2 linked regions of the Methylicorpusculum oleiharenae genome follow. The protein of the gene in region 2 interacts with the protein of the main gene of each other region in a pairwise test. Links are inferred from orthologs where the notes say so. Each region holds a gene or a part of one and is shown on either strand. Other genes may lie near its edges.

Region 1 (3,040 bases), 3.6 Mb from region 2 along the record:
CAGCAAAAACAAGATCAACGGATAGCCCAACCCGGGTCGTGGAACCACAAATTGCTGACTGATTAATACGATCAAAACGGTCACCGATAAAACAATTAACCATTCAAGGTCTTTTCGCGTCAGTACGCAAAGAGCGATGACTCCGCTACTGATCAAGCCCAAAGGCAACACATATTGAGACAAAGCACCCAGCATACCGGCGACGGCAATCGCCTGAAATGGGCCCTTCATGACAAAGCCGGCTAACAATTTCATATTGACACTCCTGTCGTTATTTTTATCAAAAGGCAAAGCTTTTAGGACCAAAACAAAATTAAACGTTACGTAGCTTATCACTGAATCCATTACGCACAATTCAGCGCTTTAGACAAGTTGATAATTCAGGCTTCTACGCGTACCATGGGGCATTTTTTACGTAACAACCTTTACACGGCTTTTGTTGTTAATTGCCCGGTCGATAATAGATACCGCTTTCGTTGCACACTTTTTTGCGCCGCGTGTCTATCACTTTACCTGATCACTGCCAAGGCCAGGACGGAATATATCCTAAGCTCAGGGGCTCCCTACATCGCTGTTGTTTCTGTTTTAAAGTCGCACATTCAATCGAATCCCTAACTATCTATGCCAAACTTTTCCGATACTGCGTTATCGCCTGTTACCTTTATAAATTTCAATCTTGATGATTGCTTGTTAAAAGCCACTGAGCAAATGGGTTTTAAACAAGCGACCGAAGTCCAGGCGCATTGCATTCCGGCAGCGCTGGAAGGTAAAGACCTCTGGGTAGCCGCCAAAACCGGCAGCGGGAAAACCGCAGCTTACCTTCTGCCGCTGTTGCAGCGTCTTCTTGATGAACGTCTTAATGCTTCGGGCGTCAGCGCCCTGATTCTTGCACCTACCCGTGAGTTGGCCCGTCAAATCCATAAACAATGCCAACTGCTGGCCGAGTTTACTTCAATAACATCCGGCCTGATCACCGGTGGTGAAGATTTTAAAAAACAATCCGGACTGTTCCGTAACGATACGCACATCGTCATTTCGACGCCGGGCCGTTTGCTGGAACTGATCAATGAGGGCTCTGCCAATCTCAATAACATCAGTGTGCTGGTTGTTGATGAAGCCGATCGCATGCTGGAAATGGGTTATGGCAATGACCTTGTCAGCATCGTCGAGCAATGCAACAAAACGCGTCAGACCTTGTTTTTTTCAGCGACACTCAATCCCAATTTAAAAGGTGTTGCCCGCACCATCCTGAACGACCCTCAACCGATTTATCTCAACGGCATTCAGGAAGTCCACAGCCAGATTCATCAGCAAATGGTACTGGCCGATGATTTTGAACACAAACAAAAATTACTCACCTGGCTGCTCAGCAACGAAACCTACGGCAAAGCGCTGGTGTTTGCCAACACCAAAATCAACGTCGATAAACTGCGTGGACCGTTGCGCGGCCATAAATTAAGAGTCGGCAGCCTGCATGGGGATATGGATCAGAGTGAAAGAAACAAGGTGATGACTTTCTTCAGGGATGGCGTTATCAATATCCTGGTTGCTACCGACATTGCTGCTCGGGGCCTGGACATTGAAGGCGTCGATCTGATAATCAACTTCGATCTGGCTCGCAATGCCACCGATTATGTGCACCGGATCGGCAGAACAGGACGCGCAGAAAATGAAGGTGTGGCCATTTCTCTGATCAACTCAAGGGAATGGAATCAGCTTGCCGGAATTGAACGCTATCTGAATCAACGCTTGACCCGAAGAACCATTAAAGGCATGGAAGGCCACTATACCGGTCCGAAAAAACTCAAATCATCCGGTAAAGCGGCCGGCACCAAGAAAAAAGAGTCGGCGCCAGAGAAAAAACCGGTCAAGAAAGAGAAAGTGCGATTACGCGATAAGAAAAATATCGGCAAACGGCGCAAACCCAGCGCCGTCGAGACATCAACTGAAAACAAATCTTAGCCCGAAGACCGGGGCATCCGGGATTCCAAATCCGATCGGCTTAAGTTCGGTTAGCCTGTTTCCAAACGGATTTTCTGAAACACCAGCAGCCGGTTGTTAGCGGGCATCGCATGATCATCGACAAGATTCATTCCCGCGTTTTGCGCTTCAGCCGCAACCGCCTCGAAATCACGGATGCCACTTAATAAATCCCGCGCTTTAAGCGACTGGTCAAAAAATTCATTACTGGCGCTGGTGTATTGCCCGTTATAGTTAAAAGGCCCATAAATACAGACTGTTGCATCCTCTGCCAACAAGGATTTCAAGCGGGCAAACAATACCGTCACATCCTGCCATGACATGATGTGCAATGTATTGGCGGTAAACAACGCCTCAATACGGGTGCATGGCCAGACCGCATCATTCACATCCAGCGCCACCGGTGACTTGAGGTTACTCAAGCCGGCTTCACTTATCCATTGCTCGATACCCGGCAAATACTCCGCTCTGTCAGCAGGCTGCCAGATCACATGCGGCAGATGACCGGCAAAATGGCACGCATGCTGACCTGTCCCGCTGCCGATTTCCCATACGGTTAGCGGCTTGACGAATATCTGTCGCAATACGTGCAAAATAGGTTCTTTGTTATTCTCACATGCCTGAGAGAAGGGTTTAGGCTGATTCAAACGCAAATGCTCCAAAAAGTGATAATCTCTAACTAACTCCGATTTAACCCGTCAGTTTTAAAGATGATTGTAAAACAGCTATCCAGCCTCAGTGAAATCGATAAAGACCAGTGGAACAGCCTGACCGGTTTCACTTACCCGTTTCTGCGACACGAATTTCTGAACGCATTGGAACAATCCGGTGCAGTCTGCGCGCAAACCGGCTGGGAACCCAAACATCTGCTGGTCTATGAAAATAATGAACTGATCGCACTGATGCCGCTATACCTTAAACATCACTCCCAAGGCGAGTATGTGTTCGACCATCAGTGGGCTCAGGCTTATCAGCAACAAGGCCAGGACTATTATCCCAAATGGCTGACCGCGGTTCCTTATTCACCTTGTCAGGGTCCCCGAATCATTATTCAGAACAC
Region 2 (3,593 bases):
CTCAGGAAGGCATCAGCAGTTCGGAACTTAGCAATAAAGTTTTAGACGTGATTAATAAAAAAACCTCAGAGCGGGCAGAATTGCGCCGGGTTGAATTTGTCGGTCCGCAAGTCGGAGACGAATTAGCTGAAGATGGTGGCCTTGCGCTGCTTTACGCCATGTTCGGTATTCTGATTTATGTGGCCTGGCGATTTGAGTATAAGTTTTCTGTGGGTTCGGTTGTGGCATTGATTCATGATGTCATCATCACCATGGGTTTCTTTTCATTACTGGGCCTGGAATTTGATTTGACGGTCCTTGCAGCGGTTTTGGCCGTGGTCGGTTATTCGATCAACGATACGATTGTGGTCTTTGATCGGATTCGAGACAATTTCAAAATGCTTAGAAAGGAAGAATCGATAACCATCATAAATGTTTCGATCAATGAGACATTGAGCAGAACCTTGATGACTTCCTTCACGACCATTATTGTCGTCGTCGCATTGGCCGTTTTGGGCGGTCAAACCATACATAATTTTGCGCTTGCCCTGTTGGTGGGGATTTCGGTCGGAACGTATTCGTCCATATTCATAGCCAGTGCGATTGTGTTATCGATGGGTGTGACTCAGGAAGATTTGATGGAGCCGGTTAAAGAGGGCGTTGATATTGATAACATGCCTTAATAATTAACCGATTGAGGCGTCTGCTCATATATAATCAAAAACTTAACTACAAACATTTAACACAATAATTAAACGGGAGTTTATACAGAATGGCAGTCGAGCGTACTTTTTCAATCATTAAGCCTGATGCAGTAGCAAAAAATGTAATCGGTGAAATAGTCAGCCGTTTTGAAAAAAACGGTCTGAGAATTGTCGGTTCAAAGATGTTGCATTTAACGCGTGAGCAGGCCGAAGGCTTTTATGCCGTTCACAAAGAGCGTCCATTTTTTAACGATCTGGTTTCATTTATGATTTCAGGTCCGGTTGTGGTTCAAGTATTGGAAGGCGAAAATGCGGTTCTTAAAAACCGTGATCTGATGGGCGCAACCAACCCAAAAGATGCAGCTCCTGGCACTATTCGCGCTGATTTTGCGGACAGTATCGATGAAAATGCGGTTCACGGTTCGGATGCGCCTGAAACTGCCAAAGAAGAAATTGCTTTCTTTTTCTCTGCTGATGAACTCTGTAATCGCACCCGATAAGCCTAAAAGCATCAATCTGCTCGATTTTGACAGGAAGAGCCTTGAGGCTTTTTTTGTCGAAATCGGCGAAAAAGCCTTCCGGGCCACACAGTTGATGAAATGGATTTATCAGGAAGGCGTTGATGATTTTGATGAAATGACCAATTTCAGCAAGTCATTGCGCACATATCTGAAAGAACATTGCACGCTGTCACCCCCTGAGGTTGTTGTCGAACAAGTTGCGACTGACGGCACCTGTAAATGGGTGCTGCAGACCGCTTGCGGCAATCGCATTGAAACGGTGTTTATTCCCGAGGAAAGCCGAGGCACTTTGTGCGTATCCTCGCAAATTGGCTGCGCATTGGCCTGCACGTTTTGCTCAACGGCACAACAGGGTTTTAACCGAAATCTGAGCACCTCGGAAATTGTCGGGCAATTGTATTTTGCGCAAAAACGTTTGGGACTTGAGAACAGAATTACCAATGTGGTGATGATGGGCATGGGCGAACCCTTGCTCAACTTCGACAATGTAGTTCGCGCCATGCGTTTGATGATGGATGATTTTGCCTATGGCTTGTCCAAGCGTCGGGTGACGATCAGCACTTCGGGAATCGTGCCGGCGATGTATCGTCTGACGCAGGAATGCGATGTCAGTGTGGCCGTTTCTCTTCACGCCGTGAACGATCAATTAAGGGATGAGTTGGTACCGATCAATAAAAAGTACCCACTCAAAGAACTGTTGGAAGCATGCCGAGATAATGTCAAATTGGCACCGCGGCGACGGATTACATTCGAATATGTGATGCTGGCAGGGATTAACGATTCGGTTGAAGATGCACGGGCGATGATCAAATTACTCAAGACCGTGCCTTCCAAGATTAATCTGATTCCGTTTAACCCGTTTCCAAACTCGCGTTATGAGTGTTCCAGTGCCGAAGTGATAGACCGCTTTCGTGCCGTGCTGCATAACGCCGGCATGGTGACCACGATAAGAAGAACGCGCGGTGAGGATATTGATGCGGCTTGCGGCCAGTTGGTTGGCCGGGTAGCGGATAAAACCCGAAGACATTTGAAGCTGGCCATGAAAGGATCAGAACGTGCGGCATAGGTTGAACGGGCGCGCTTTAAATGCGGTTGGCTGGCTTTTGATGCTCACTTTAAATGCCTGCAGTTCGTCAGGTCCTGAGCGTAGCGACGAAGAGTCATCAGCTATTCATCTGCAATTGGGCCTGCGTTATCTCAACCTGGGTCGCTTAAGCGAAGCAAAATCGAATCTGAAAAAATCCTTGTCGCTCGATTCTCATAACGCCGAGGCTCATAATGCGCTGGCTGTATTGTCCGAACGTCTTAAACAATACGATGAAGCGGAAGAGCATTACGAAGACGCGTTGAACATCGATTCCGGGGATTTGAGCGCGCTTAACAACTACGGTCGTTTTCTCTGTGAGCGGGGCGAGTATGACAAAGGTATGTCTCATCTTAAAGATGCGCTCGCCAATCCACTCAACGACAGGCTTTGGCTGGCATTAACCAATGCCGGGCGCTGCGAGAGTGAGAAAGGTAATTTATTAGAGGCAGAAGCCTATTTCAGGCAAGCCTTGCAGTATCAGCCCAATTACGCACCGGTTTTACTGGAAATGCAGAAGTTGAGTTATAAGAAAGGTGATTACTGGGCCGCTAAAGGTTTTATGGAACGCTATCTTGCGACCAGCCAGCATTCGTCGGAATCATTGTGGTATGCCTACCAAACGGAAAGAGCTTTGGGTAATGCGGCTGCGGCAAATGATTTAAAAAAACAATTGTTCGATAAATTTCCCTTGTCAGATGAAGCCAAAAAACTCATCACTGACCAAACAGCACACTAATTAAGACATGGTAAATAAAATTCAAGCCATCCGCGGAATGCATGACATTCTGCCGGATCAATCGTCCCTATGGCATTATGCGGAAAACCTCATCAGAGAGGTGATGGCGGCTTATGGTTATGATGAAATCAGATTGCCGATAGTTGAAAAGACCGAATTATTCAAGCGATCCATCGGTGAAGTGACCGATATCGTCGAAAAGGAAATGTATACCTTTGATGATCGCAATGGCGATTCATTAACTTTGAGGCCTGAAGGCACTGCGGGCTGTTTGCGTGCAGCGCTGGAACACGGTTTATTACATAATCAGATTCACCGCTTATGGTATTACGGACCGATGTTCAGGCATGAACGCCCTCAAAAAGGCCGCTACCGCCAGTTTTATCAGCTCGGTATTGAAGCCTACGGTATGGCGGGTCCTGACATTGATGCCGAATTGATCATGCTGACCTATCGCTTATGGCAAAAATTGGGTATTACCGCTAAAGTTCAACTCGAAATTAATTCGTTGGGCACTATTGATGAGCGGACTGTTTATCGGGCCGCATTGGTGGACTATTTCAGCC

Evidence for each region. The genes of interacting proteins can lie anywhere in the genome.
Region 1: the proteins of rlmN (region 2) and GO003_RS20460 interact in binary tests that used the Escherichia coli proteins (3 or more experiments, as listed by UniProt). The link is inferred for Methylicorpusculum oleiharenae from one-to-one orthologs.

Annotation. Positions count from the first base shown.
Region 1 is NZ_WUTY02000001.1:4,591,671-4,594,710, forward strand. What follows is about bases 1-2,824. They hold GO003_RS20460 (DEAD/DEAH box helicase), read left to right. Parts: upstream 1-687; coding sequence 688-1,962; downstream 1,963-2,824. Other genes in these bases: GO003_RS20455 (hypothetical protein), read right to left, coding at 1-255; GO003_RS20465 (DUF938 domain-containing protein), read right to left, coding at 2,013-2,627; GO003_RS20470 (GNAT family N-acetyltransferase), read left to right, coding at 2,691-2,824. Also shown: more of GO003_RS20470, read left to right, coding at 2,825-3,040. UniProt on the Escherichia coli protein: DEAD-box RNA helicase involved in the assembly of the 50S ribosomal subunit at low temperature. Exhibits RNA-stimulated ATP hydrolysis and RNA unwinding activity. Acts before DeaD.
Region 2 is NZ_WUTY02000001.1:998,110-1,001,702, reverse strand. What follows is about bases 288-3,213. They hold rlmN (23S rRNA (adenine(2503)-C(2))-methyltransferase RlmN), read left to right. Parts: upstream 288-1,157; coding sequence 1,158-2,270; downstream 2,271-3,213. Other genes in these bases: hisS (histidine--tRNA ligase), read left to right, coding at 3,035-3,213; pilW (type IV pilus biogenesis/stability protein PilW), read left to right, coding at 2,311-3,027; ndk (nucleoside-diphosphate kinase), read left to right, coding at 752-1,183; secF (protein translocase subunit SecF), read left to right, coding at 288-662. Also shown: more of secF, read left to right, coding at 1-287; more of hisS, read left to right, coding at 3,214-3,593.